One region of the Paenibacillus sp. 481 genome, then DNA from elsewhere that is predicted to be linked to it. Evidence: predicted binding sites of a transcription regulator. Region 1 holds the regulator's gene; each other region holds the start of a gene.
The links. The regulator Rex, encoded in region 1, represses fermentation and respiration genes when NADH is low (regulators of the CRP and FNR family bind a similar motif). The targets are predictions, from matches to a motif close to TTGTGAAATATTTCACAA.

Region 1 (3,218 bases):
CGTTATATTGCTGCTGAAGCTGGGCCTCAATTTGTTCCTTAGCGACTACCTTGCTCGCTGGCAGAACGGATGACGATTCAGGACCCACCCATACAATCTGCTCTTCGTTTTGTGCATCCAGCCCCGAGACAACATAATAGACCGATTCCCAAACCGATTTCTCGATTTTGTTAATATGGGTCAAAGCAACGACTTTGTTAGCTCGTTCGATAACTTGTTGTTCGTTCGCCCATTCATCCTGATGAATATACTTAAAAAATTGAACCAGTGCAACAATAACAATGATTAACATAAAAATAGTGATCGCGATCCACTTTTTACGGTTTGTCCGCCGACGCGGCCCGCTTCTTGCCATACGTATTCCCCCGCTTACCGCTTCAGCAATTGTTCAAAGCATTGCTGAGCTTCATGACGAATACGTTCTTCGTCCATCGTTAGGCACTCGCTGTTCTTCACAACTTGGCGTCCGTTTACCCAAACATGTTTAACATCTTTAGCGGAAGCCGAGTACACCATGTGAGACACAAAATCCGTATGTGGAATGAAATGAGGCTGATCGATATCGACTGCTACAAAATCGGCCTTCATGCCCGCTTCAAGTAATCCCACATCAGCCAATTGAATCGTCTGCGCACCGTACAAAGTACCCATACGCAACGCTTCAGCAGCTGGAACAGCAGTCGGATCACCGGAGACACCCTTATGAATAAGTGCTGCCAAACGAATTTCCTCAAACATATCTAGATTGTTATTGCTAGCAGGTCCATCCGTGCCTAAAGAGACAACGATACCTGCTTTCAACATATCCACTACACGTGCTATACCACTCGCCAGTTTCAAGTTACTGCCTGGGTTGTGAGATACAGCTACCTTGTATGTTGCCAGCGTCTCAATCTCTTCATCTGTTAAATGGACAGCATGCGCGACGAAGGATGGACGGCTGAAGAAGCCTAGCTTCTCCAAATGCGCCACAGGACGCAGACCGTAATCAGCTACATTCTGCTCTACTTCGGCTCTCGTCTCCGACATATGTGTATGAAGGGATAGATCCAAGTCGTGCGCCGCCTGTACAAACTTCTCAATAAAGGCAGGTGGGCATGTGTATGGCGCGTGCGGCGCGAGCATTGTTGTAATACGTCCATCCGCCTTGCCATTCCAATTTTGTGCGAATTGAATCGCCTCATTCAGCTTGTGCTGTTGCACATCCTCTGGACAGAGGCCGATAGCTCCACGCATCAGTCGTGCACGAATGCCTGACTGCTCACTCACTTTTGCGACTTCATCCATATGGTCATACATATCAACAAATGTCGTCGTTCCGCCTTTCAACATCTCTAAGACGGACAACGATGTTCCCCAATATACGTCTTGGCTCGTAAACTTCGCTTCCATTGGCCACATTTTTTCTTGCAACCATGATTGCAACACCATGTCGTCGCCGTAACCGCGCAACAGGGACATAGCAGCATGTCCATGCGTATTCACGAGTCCTGGAAGGAAGAACAATCCTTTACCATCTATGATTTCAGCCTCGTCACCTTCATACTCAGTTGGCAAGTTCTCTCCGATATAAACGATCTTATCATCTTCAATAACCATGGATCCTCGTAACGAGGTTTGAGAGCTATTTGGGTTTAACACGGCAAATATGCCGTTGCGAATAATCGTACGTTGTGTCATTCTGCAGCCGCGTCCTTTCCTGATTCGGTTAAATAATAAGCTAAACTGAACAAATCCGTCGTGAAATCAGCCGTGTGCACACGAATATGCGACGGAACTTTTAAAATGACAGGTGCAAAGTTAAGAATCGCTTCAACTCCTGCCTCAACGAACTGATCTGCGACTTGCTGCGCTTCAGCAGCAGGTACGGTTATAATACCAATCCGAATATGATGATTCCGCACCGTGGGGATAAGATCGCCCATCGGAAGCACCGTATGATTGTTAATGAGGGACCCGATTTTAGACTCATGTGCATCGAATACAGCAACGATTTTCATATTATCTTTTAAGTAGGCCGTATAATTGCACAACGCGTGTCCAAGCTTACCCGCACCAACTAAACCAACGTTAACGACTTGGTCCAACTTAAGTATATGCCGTATTTGTTCGATTAAATAAGAGACGTCATAGCCGATACCTTTACGGCCAAAATCACCGAAATAAGCCAAATCTTTACGGATTTGTGCTGGATTCAAGTCCAATTTTTGCCCTAAATCTTGAGACGATACCGTTAATACTTCACGCTGCTTTAATTCAATCAGGTGTCGCAAGTAAACCGGCAAGCGTCGCACGACCGCTTCCGATATTTTCATACTTTTCATTGCAAGTCTCCTCTCATTGCTCCGAATCGTCTTTCTTGTTGTCCTCTAACCAAGTTTGAATACGCGGTACTAAATGTTCCGTAGCCATATGTTCCATCTTTGGTCCCGGTAACGAGTACAAAAAATGCTTTCCGTAGCTCGTCTCTATGACGCGCGTATCGTAGATGATGACGATGCCTTTATCTTGAGTGGTGCGGACAAGACGTCCGAAGCCTTGCTTAAAGCGAATTACAGCCTGCGGTACAGAATATTTGCGAAACGGGTTTTGATTTTGTCTCTTTAAGCGCTCTGATTTTGCTTCAACCAGCGGATGGTTAGGCGGCTGGAATGGAAGTCTAACGATAGCTAAACACATCAGAGCATCACCTGGGATGTCGACTCCTTCCCAGAAGCTGCTCGTTCCAAGCAAAACAGATGCAGACTGGTCACGGAATCGACGAGTCAATTTACTCCGATTACCGCTATCAATGCCTTGTCCGAGTACCTGAATACCTTCGACGCTTAGCGATTCCTTTAGCGGCTCGTACACTTCACGTAGCATTCGATACGACGTAAATAAGACAAGCATGCGCCCTTTAGTCACTTTAGCGACTTCAGCTAATGATTGAGCAAGCTTATTGTTGAATTTAGCGTCGCTCGCTCCTTTGACACTCGGAAAATCACGCGGGATCACAACGAGTGCTTGCTCGCGATAATTAAACGGTGACTGCAAAATAACCGTATGCAGACGCCCATCCTTTTCCGCATCTTTCAAACCGATCTGCTCAGCCACAAAATGGAATGACTTATCTACCGACAACGTAGCGGACGTCAAAATGACGCTCTTTTTCGGTTCAAAAAAGTAGCGTTTCAACGCTTCGCTCACATCAACCGGCACAGCGTAAAGCTGCATCG
Region 2 (3,218 bases), 420 kb from region 1:
TGGGTGGGGGCGATCCTCGCCCTTTTTCATGTTATTAATCGTTAGATTGTTCAACTTCTCCAATCATGTGAATCTGACTACGTATGATTACATAACAACTCGTCATTGTAATTTCGTTATCTTGCTGTTACATTCCAAAATGCGTACAACAACTTGTTTTTCAATCGGTTCACCAGCCCAATCTTTTATCACGGCATACCTTTTCAGGAAGCCGTATGGAAGGCACTATGTGATATTCCGTATGGTCAAGCCAGGTCCTACTCGGATATTGCTCGACAAATTCAAAAACCGACTGCGGTTCGGGCAATAGGGAGGGCCATTGGAGCCAATCCGATCCTGATTACGGTTCCATGCCATCGTGTTATCGATAAAAATGGATCGCTGACGGGTTATCGCGGCGGAATGGACATGAAAACGCAACTGTTGGAACTTGAACAAGGCTAGGTTTCGTCTGAGCTTACTTACATCGTAAAATTGGTCATCTATAAATGTGAATTAATGGAGGTGTAATATGGAAAATAAAAAATATTATAATTTTTACAAACTTTGGCTAGGGCAGTCTATAAGTTTATTAGGTACCCAGTTTACAATAGTAGCTTTGCCTCTGTTTGCATTAGAGGTGCTTAAAAGAAATCAAGTATAAAGGGCTAGCTAACATATCCAAGGTCGTTTTAGTTGATCGATTAGTAAAAGAAGGCGACACGATACCAACTATTGTAGACGGTACTGGGCGCAAAGGATATATAGTGTTTACGGCTAATGATATAAAACATTTGCACGAAGTTGCAGATAAAATATGCGACAATATAACGTTTGTTTATGAGGATTTGTCAGAATGGAAACCTTCATTTAACAAAATATTTAAAAAGTAGCCGAATTCATAGAACCACTGGACTTTGTGTCTGGTGGTTTTTATTCGAAATGCTGGCGGTACCCTACTAGCGAGTTCCCAATTGTACGGTACATCCATCTTTTAGCTATCGTGTACAAGCTGCGCGTGATTTAGCTTTCGATTCACTTGCATTTTCGTAAAGCGTGATCAAAATAATGTGAAGTTTATCACAAACGTTTCGGCCATTTCCCTGTAAACTTTACTTATCGACATACAAACTTGAGATCTATCGAGGAGGCTCCCAACATGACGCCTAATAAAGAAAAGCTTGTAGTCATTGGTAACGGAATGGCTGGCATCAGTACCGTGGAACAAATATTGAAACTGACTTCGCGTTTCGATATTACCGTATTTGGCAACGAGCCTCATCCTAACTATAACCGCATTTTGCTGTCCTACGTGTTAGATGGCAGCAAAACGATCGACGATATTGTATTGAATGGATGGGATTGGTACAAAGAGAACGGCATTACGCTACATACCGAGATGTCAGTATCTCATATTGACGAAACGAATCAAGAAATAGTGACGGACAGCGGAAAGCGCGTGTGTTACGATAAAGCCATTATTGCAACAGGGTCGAATCCGTTTATGTTGCCCATACCTGGCAGTAAGAAACAAGGCGTTATCGGCTTTAGGGACATTTCCGACTGCCAGCAGATGTTGAAAGCGGCCAAAACGTACAAGAAAGCAGCCGTTATTGGCGGAGGGCTGCTGGGGCTGGAAGCAGCTAAAGGTTTGGTACATCTCGGGATGAGCGTAACCGTAGTCCATCTGATGGAAGATTTGATGGAGCGTCAGCTCGATCATCAGGCAGCGTTGATGCTAAAGGCTGAGCTGGAGAGCCAAGGCATCCAATTTGCGATGGGCAAGCAAACGGTCGAACTGCTCGGAGACGAGCGTGTTTCCGGTCTAAGATTCGCGGACGGGACGATGCTGGAAGCCGAGTTCGTCGTTATGGCCGTAGGCATTAAGCCGAATGTCGCCGTTGCGTTAGGTAGCGGGATCGAAACGAATCGCGGCATACTTGTGAACGACTACATGCAAACTTCAATGCCAGAAGTCTATGCGGTTGGAGAATGCAACGAACACCGCGGTGTCTGCTATGGGCTCGTTGCTCCGCTTTTTGAGCAGGGGATGGTACTGGCAAAACATTTGTGCGGTGTAGATACGCTCCCCTATGAAGGCTCCGTCTTATCGACGAAGCTGAAAATATCGGGCGTGGACGTTTTTTCAACAGGCGAATTCATCGAGGGACCGGATCATGTTGTCATTGCTCACAAGGATGAATGGAAGCGGACGTACAAAAAAATATTGCTGAAAGACGATGTGATGGTAGGCGCGGTGTTGTTCGGGGACATCACCGATTCCGCTCAATTGCAAAAGCTCATTAAGCAAAAAACAGTCATGACCGACGAAATTTATAGTTTCTTGATGGGTACTGGCTGCTGCGGCAGTGGAGCCAAAAATTCAGCTTCCGTAGAAGCGATGGCCGACGAAGAAATTGTGTGCGGCTGCAACGGTGTGACCAAGAAGAACATCGTGGATGCGGTTGCCGAAAAAGGATTTTCGACGCTGGATGAAATCAAAGTGTACACAGGTGCAACGCGTTCCTGTGGGGGCTGTAAACCTGTTGTCGAGCAAATACTGCAATACGTTCTAGGCGATGGGTTTAAAGCCACCATCAAACAAGGCATTTGTGGCTGCACAACGCTTAGCCGCGACGAGATTGTGGCTGAGATCAAAGCGAAAGGGCTAACATCGACCAAGGAAGTGATGAACGTACTGGATTGGAGCCAACCGGAAGGCTGCTCCAAGTGCCGTCCCGCGCTGAATTACTATTTGGGCATGCTCTATCCGGACACCTATGAAGACGAGAAACAATCGCGTTTCGTGAACGAACGTTTGAACGCGAATATCCAGAAGGACGGAACGTATACGATCATTCCGCGGATGTATGGCGGCGTCACTACGCCGGAAGATTTGAAAAAGCTCGTTGACGTTTCGCTAAAATACGATGTGAAGTGCGTAAAAGTGACGGGCGGGCAGCGGATTGGCCTTATGGGATTGAAAAAAGAGGACGTTCCAAAAGTATGGGAAGAGCTGGATATGCCGTCCGGCTATGCATATGCCAAATCGCTTCGGACCGTCAAAACGTGCGTCGGCTCGACATTTTGTCGCTTCGGCACTCAGGATTCGATGGGTATGGGTGAATTGCTGGAGCGCAAGTTTGAACGTCTCGATTTGCCGGCAAAATTCAAATACGCAGTCAACGGCTGCCCGCGAAACTGCGCCGAAGCATGCACCAAAGATATTGGCATTGTCG
Region 3 (3,218 bases), 180 kb from region 1:
ACGGTCGCTTTGAGTAGTATCGCACAGGAGGAGTAAGAGGTCGAGAGGTCGCCCCATGATGGGGCGACCTCTTTGCTTCCCGCTCACGCTCGGCATTTCCCCGACATAATCGGCGTTCCTCAGCAAAATGGTGTTTTTGCCTTTTATACACTCAATACTTACTAGCTCATAGTAGAACCGTTACTAATATGGCTAACTGTCATCTGATTTCCGTTTGAAATCATCGTTGTCCAAGCCGCCAACAGCTTTAAAGGCGTCCATCACATGGCGCATCGCTTTCTTCTCTGCTGCTGTAATCGTGCGATCAACGTGAAGACTACGGCCCTTATAACGCATAATAGCCTTTTTGGACGAAATAATGGCATGGATCATATCTAAATCCATATACCAACTTACTGGGCTATCATATTGCTCCCACGGCACGCCGCTTTGATCTACAATTTCTACAAAATTATAATTTCTTTTTACCTCTTCAGGCACGACGGAAATACTGAAATACTTGCCATCAGCCCGAATTTCGACTTCATCAAGTCCGACAGTCATCGAACCGCTATGCTGTATTCGCGTATACAGTTCATATGCACGATCCTTATCCCGCTTTAAAAAGAAAAGATGGATACTATTTTTAGCCGCAGATGTAGGTGAGGACTTATCTTGATACGATGTATATCCAGTAACCTCATCAACCATTTTTTTCATTTTAGATGTCGCAATCGCTAGAGCCTGTTTAAGGCCATTGTCCAATTTGTGCGTAATAGCTGCAATTTGTTTGGTCTCTTTCGTTCCAGGAAATAATTGCTCGGCTAAGCTTTTGAGCTCTTTAAGCCTCGTTAAATCTTTTTGGTCATATCGAGTAAGCGCTTCTTGAAGTAGTTCGGGCTTGGTCGTTTTGTACTTTTGCAGCTCTTTTTTTAAAGCTTCGTTCTCTTGGCGCAACCTATTCAGCTCTTTCCAATCCAGCACACTTGCATTTGACGAATTACAACCGTACAAGCTAAATGTTGTTACAATCATACAGGCTATTAAAATGGATTTTCGTGCGTGTCTCATCTTTTCGTTAGCAGCCCCCAACATTTTGGTCTCTTCTTCAATTATACCATTATTTAACTTGTTGATAGGTGTAATGATAGGAAGTCATTGGAGCGCGTTCAGCTTCATTTTAATGTGATAAAAATCACATAAATAGCAGCCGCAATGAAGTACAATAAATATGAAACAAGAGACACACACATATTAGTGAAAATAGTCACAAATAAAAGTGGTTTTACGCGACTCAGCGATTGTTTCAATAAGGCAACTAAAACTAAACAGATACAAGATACTGGAGGGATTAGGATGTCGGTAAAAGAGAGAACAGAGCAAATGAATACGAGTACAGCTTGGCGTGGATTTGAAGCAGGAAAGTGGCAAACGCATGTTGATGTGCGTGATTTTATCGAGACCAATATGAACGCCTATGAAGGTGACGAAAACTTTCTAGTGGGCGCGACTACGAATACGAAGCAGCTATGGGAAGTTGTCAGCCGTTTGTCCCGTGAAGAACGTGAGCGCGGTGGAGTATGGGATGTGGATGTCCACAATCCGTCGACGATCGTATCTCATCAGCCCGGGTATCTGGATCAGGACAAGGAGAAAATCGTCGGTGTGCAGACTGATGCACCTTTCCGACGTTCGGTTCAGCCGCTTGGCGGAATTAAAATGATGATTGATGCTTGCAAAGCGTATGGCTTTGAAATGCCAGATGAAGTCATCAGTATGTTTACCGATGTACGCAAAACGCACAATCAAGGCGTATTTGATGCTTATACATCGGAGATGCGCTTAGCACGCAAGGCGGGTATTATTACAGGTTTGCCGGATGCATATGGCCGCGGTCGCATTATTGGTGATTATCGACGGGCAGCACTGTATGGGGTTAACTTTTTAATAGAGGAAAAAAAAGAACAACTGCTGCTGTTAGAAGTGGACGTAATTGATGAGCAGGTCATTCGCGAGCGGGAGGAACTATCCGAGCAAATTCGTGCTTTGGCTGAGTTAAAGCTGATGGCGAAAATGCACGGTTACGACATTTCCACTCCCGCAACGAACGCGCGTGAGGCGTTCCAATGGTTGTACTTTGCTTATTTAGCTGCAATTAAAGAGCAGAATGGTGCCGCGATGTCACTTGGCCGCGTGTCTTCGTTCTTAGATATATATGTGGAGCGTGATTTGCAAGAGGGTACGTTGACAGAAGCAGAGGCACAGGAACTGGTCGATCATTTTGTCATGAAGCTACGCATCGTCAAATTTTTACGCACACCTGACTACAATCAGTTGTTCAGCGGGGATCCAACTTGGGTTACAGAGTCAATTGGCGGAATGTCCGTCGACGGTAAGAGTCGCGTAACGAAGAGCAGTTTCCGCTTTTTGCACACATTGTACAACTTGGGTCCGGCACCAGAGCCGAACTTGACCGTGCTATGGTCGACAAAGCTGCCGGAAGCTTTTAAAACGTATTGCGCGCGCGTGTCGATTGAAACGAGTTCCATTCAATACGAGAACGATGATCTCATGCGCCCGTTTTTCGGTGATGACTACGGCATTGCATGTTGCGTATCAGCGATGCGAATCGGCAAGCAAATGCAATTTTTCGGTGCTCGTGCCAATTTGGCAAAATGTTTGTTGTACGCGATAAATGGGGGGAAAGATGAGCAACTTGGCATTCAGGTCGGCCCAGAGCTACCGCCGATTATGAGCGAAGTGTTGTCCTATGATGAAGTGACGAAGCGGTTCAAGCAGATGATGGAATGGCTAGCGAAGCTGTACATGAATACGCTGAACGTCATTCATTTTATGCACGATAAATATTGCTATGAGCGTATCGAAATGGCGTTGCACGACCGAGAAATATTGCGAACGATGGCATGTGGCATCGCGGGGCTGTCGGTCGTTGCGGACTCGCTAAGCGCGATAAAATACGCGCAAGTGAAGCCGATACGCAATGAGCAAGGCATTGCGGTTGATTTTGAAATCGAAGGCGAGTTCCCCTGCTACGGCAACAATGATGAACGTGTAGACAGCATTGCGGTCGAGCTGGTGGAATCGTTTATGAATATGATTCGCAAGCACAAACCTTATCGCAACGCGGTCCCAACGCAATCTGTACTAACGATTACGTCGAACGTTGTATACGGCAAAAAGACAGGCACAACACCAGATGGCCGCAAAGCGGGTGAGCC
Region 4 (3,218 bases), 2.1 Mb from region 1:
CGACCGTGCGAAGCGTCGTAAACATTAACCCATGCACAAGGCAAAGCATTGTCACCGTGATGCCACCAACGAGTGTGTAGCCGTTCACCATATCGAACAATCCAGCATTCATTTGCATCTCGCCATCAATCGGAAGCCCTTTGATTAAGCCCGCAAAGACGACCCCGAATAAGAACGGCGGCAGCAAGCTGCCAAAGAAGATAGCGTGGTCCCAGTTTTTAACCCAACGCTCTGTCTTGCCCTTCCCACGGAACTCAAAGGCAACTCCACGTGCGATCAAGGCGAGCAACAGCACGACAAAAGGCGTATAGTACCCGCTGAACAACGTCGCATACCAGTTCGGGAAGGCAGCAAACATTGCCCCGCCTGCGGTTATTAGCCACACTTCATTCGCATCCCAGAACGGGCCGATTGAATTAATAAGTACACGACGCTCCCCATCTGTCCGCGCCAGGAAGCGCGTTGACATACCGACGCCGAAGTCGAATCCCTCTAAGAAAAAGAAACCTATGAACAGTACAGCGACAAGAATAAACCACAACTCATTTAGCGCTAACATGTTGTCCCTCCTTGTCATACGGATCATTCATTGTTGTTTCAACCTTATCCAGTGCGCTCGGCCCTTTTTTAATGACCCGTAAAAATAGTGTTACGAGCACTATGCCCAAAATCGTATACATGCCCGTAAACGAAACAAGTGAAAATAACACTTCGCCTGAGCTAACATTCGGCGATATACTATCCTCGGTGCGCATCAACCCGAACACTGTCCATGGCTGACGACCGATCTCCGTCATAATCCAACCAGATGCATTTGCAATATGCGGCAGGAAAATACCGACTACCATCATGCGCATAAACCATTTGTTAGGCCGCTCCAACTTCTTGCGTGCCGATAAATAAACGCCGTACATCGCCAGCAGAATCATCGCTGTCCCGCAGCCAACCATGATGCGGAAGCTCCAGAACGTTGTGCGTACCGGAGGAATGTAGTTGCCCGGACCATACTGCTGCTCATATTCGGCTTGAATTTCCTTCATACCTTTTACTTCGCCGGAGAACTTGCTATAAGACAAGAAGCTAAGCAAGTATGGAATTTTGAGTTCAGCCGTATTTTCCTGCTTCTCTGGATCGATAGCCGCGAACACCGTCCACGGCGCCGGATCTGTACTTGTTTCCCATAAGCCTTCACTCGCTGCCATTTTCATCGGCTGTGTCTTCACTAAATACTGGGCTTGCTCATGACCGAACAACGCGACTAACAAAGAAGTGATCAACGCGATGACGATACTGATTTGGAATGACTTTTTAAAGAAATCGAAGTCTTGTCGCTTCAACAGCTTCCATGCACTCACGCCCGCAATCAGAAATGCTCCTGTCGCCAAGGCCGAGAATACGGTATGCGGGTACTCGACTAGCATCTGACCGTTCGTAATTAAGGCGAAGAAATCATTCATTTCTGCCCGACCATTATTCATTTCAAAGCCGACTGGTCTTTGCATAAATGAGTTTGCTACCAAGATCCAAAATGCTGACATCATCGTCCCGAACGATACGAGCCAAATACACGCGAGATGAACCTTTTTCGATAACCGATCCCAACCAAATATCCATATACCAATAAAAGTAGACTCCATGAAAAAGGCTAGCAGCGCCTCGATCGCCAACGGCGCACCAAACACGTCCCCAACAAATCTAGAGTAATTCGACCAGTTCATCCCGAACTGAAACTCTTGTAGGATACCGGTAACAACACCGACAGCGAAGTTAATGAGAAACAGCTTGCCCCAGAACTTCGTCATCTTTTTGTACTTCTCTTCTCCTTTGACAACGTACATCGTTTGCATAATTGCAATAAGAAATGCCAATCCGATTGAAATCGGCACGAAAATAAAGTGAAAAATCGTTGTCGCTGCAAACTGAATACGTGACAGCATAACCATGTCTAAATCCATTGCTATCCCAGCCACCTTTCCCCCTAGTTGTTCGACAAGACCATAGGTCTTGATGTCTAAATATCTCGTTTCATGTATCATTGTGTCAGATTGGGTAGGTGTTAAATGTGATTTTTATCACATAAGATATGATTAGGCATGATTAAAATGTGAACTTTCGCACAGTCGTTCATTCCGCCTCTTTTTCAACCCCCGTTCAACAAAATGTTAGGAGTTCTTTCAAAATTTATGATATGGTAGAAGGGTCATTCAGGATCATTCGAATCCGTGTAGACACCACTTCAGAAATGAGAGGAATGGTCATTGATGTTTGGAAAAGTAGCTTCGGATTTACTAGGATTAAGCGACGTAGGGGCAGTCATTAAGCCAGAAAACTATGACAAAGTTGATGCTGACGATTACGTCATGCATGAAGATAACGAGAAGATTTTCTTCCTAATTAAATCCAAAACAGATGAGTACTGCTTTACAAACCAAGCACTCATTCATCTCGACGGCACAAGTGCGACCAGCAAAAAGCGTACGCTGCATCGTTATAGCTACAGCAATCACTCGATTTCTAGCGTATTGCTCGAAACGGCTGGCACGGTCGATTTGGATGTGGAACTCAACTTTAAGATCGGCGCTCTCGCTTTCAAGATCGACATCCACAAAAAGCACATTGAAGAAGTGAAAGACTTGTACAAGGCGCTCATTAAGATTTCGGAAATTACGTACGAGAACAACTTAACGTTGCAATTTGCGAAGCAGAGCTTAGAGCTGGCGTCCACGACTGTGGGGAAAATTAATAAGCTCGAGGGCAATTTGGTTGAGCAGTTCGGTGCATTGAACCAGACTGCATTTTCATGGCTCGTCAATACGCAAAGGCAATATCGAGTCAAAGATTTCGGCTTCGTATTTGAAAAATATATTAATCAATAAAGCATGCGAGGGATGTCTCAACTGTCATTTGATATGACGGCAAGACATCCCTCTTTCCATTTTAGCGAACAAACAGAACTCGTTTCTTTGCGGGGATGGGAAGCCCCAAAAATGTAGTCCCTCATCTGCTACTTGCCTACTCCATTAACTTCCGTTCCTAAACACCTTTATTAACATGCTTTAAATGGCATAATATAATAGAGCTACTGAGATACTCGTCATCACGATAGGAACTGAAATCAATCCTTTACCCGAATCATCTATAAAAAAATAGAACGAAAACATACATGAACATCATACGATCGTAGCAATTTCAATCAGAAACAGATGCATGATATACGC

Region 2: a site for Rex is predicted at 1,048-1,065, ahead of nirB (nitrite reductase large subunit NirB). Genes of this name have one in related genera too.
Region 3: a site for Rex is predicted at 1,235-1,252, ahead of pflB (formate C-acetyltransferase). Genes of this name have one in related genera too.
Region 4: a site for Rex is predicted at 2,061-2,078, ahead of KIK04_RS11090 (cytochrome ubiquinol oxidase subunit I). Genes of this name have one in related genera too.

The regions. Positions count from the first base shown of each region.
Region 1 covers NZ_CP075175.1:4,676,191-4,679,408, reverse strand. Annotated here, with positions in the region: gene KIK04_RS20630 (cell wall elongation regulator TseB-like domain-containing protein) at 1-355, opposite strand, end outside; gene KIK04_RS20625 (amidohydrolase) at 370-1,680, opposite strand; gene KIK04_RS20620 (redox-sensing transcriptional repressor Rex) at 1,677-2,324, opposite strand; gene dinG (ATP-dependent DNA helicase DinG) at 2,338-3,218, opposite strand, start outside.
Region 2 covers NZ_CP075175.1:5,093,081-5,096,298, forward strand. Annotated here, with positions in the region: partial or broken gene KIK04_RS22015 (methylated-DNA--[protein]-cysteine S-methyltransferase) at 169-444, shown strand; partial or broken gene KIK04_RS24275 (MFS transporter) at 512-637, shown strand; partial or broken gene KIK04_RS22020 (ATP-grasp domain-containing protein) at 621-872, shown strand; gene nirB (nitrite reductase large subunit NirB) at 1,139-3,218, shown strand, end outside.
Region 3 covers NZ_CP075175.1:4,493,446-4,496,663, forward strand. Annotated here, with positions in the region: gene adhE (bifunctional acetaldehyde-CoA/alcohol dehydrogenase) at 1-17, shown strand, start outside; gene KIK04_RS19685 (MreC domain-containing protein) at 193-1,014, opposite strand; gene pflB (formate C-acetyltransferase) at 1,336-3,218, shown strand, end outside.
Region 4 covers NZ_CP075175.1:2,530,334-2,533,551, reverse strand. Annotated here, with positions in the region: gene cydB (cytochrome d ubiquinol oxidase subunit II) at 1-559, opposite strand, end outside; gene KIK04_RS11090 (cytochrome ubiquinol oxidase subunit I) at 543-1,955, opposite strand; gene KIK04_RS11085 (PH domain-containing protein) at 2,262-2,876, shown strand.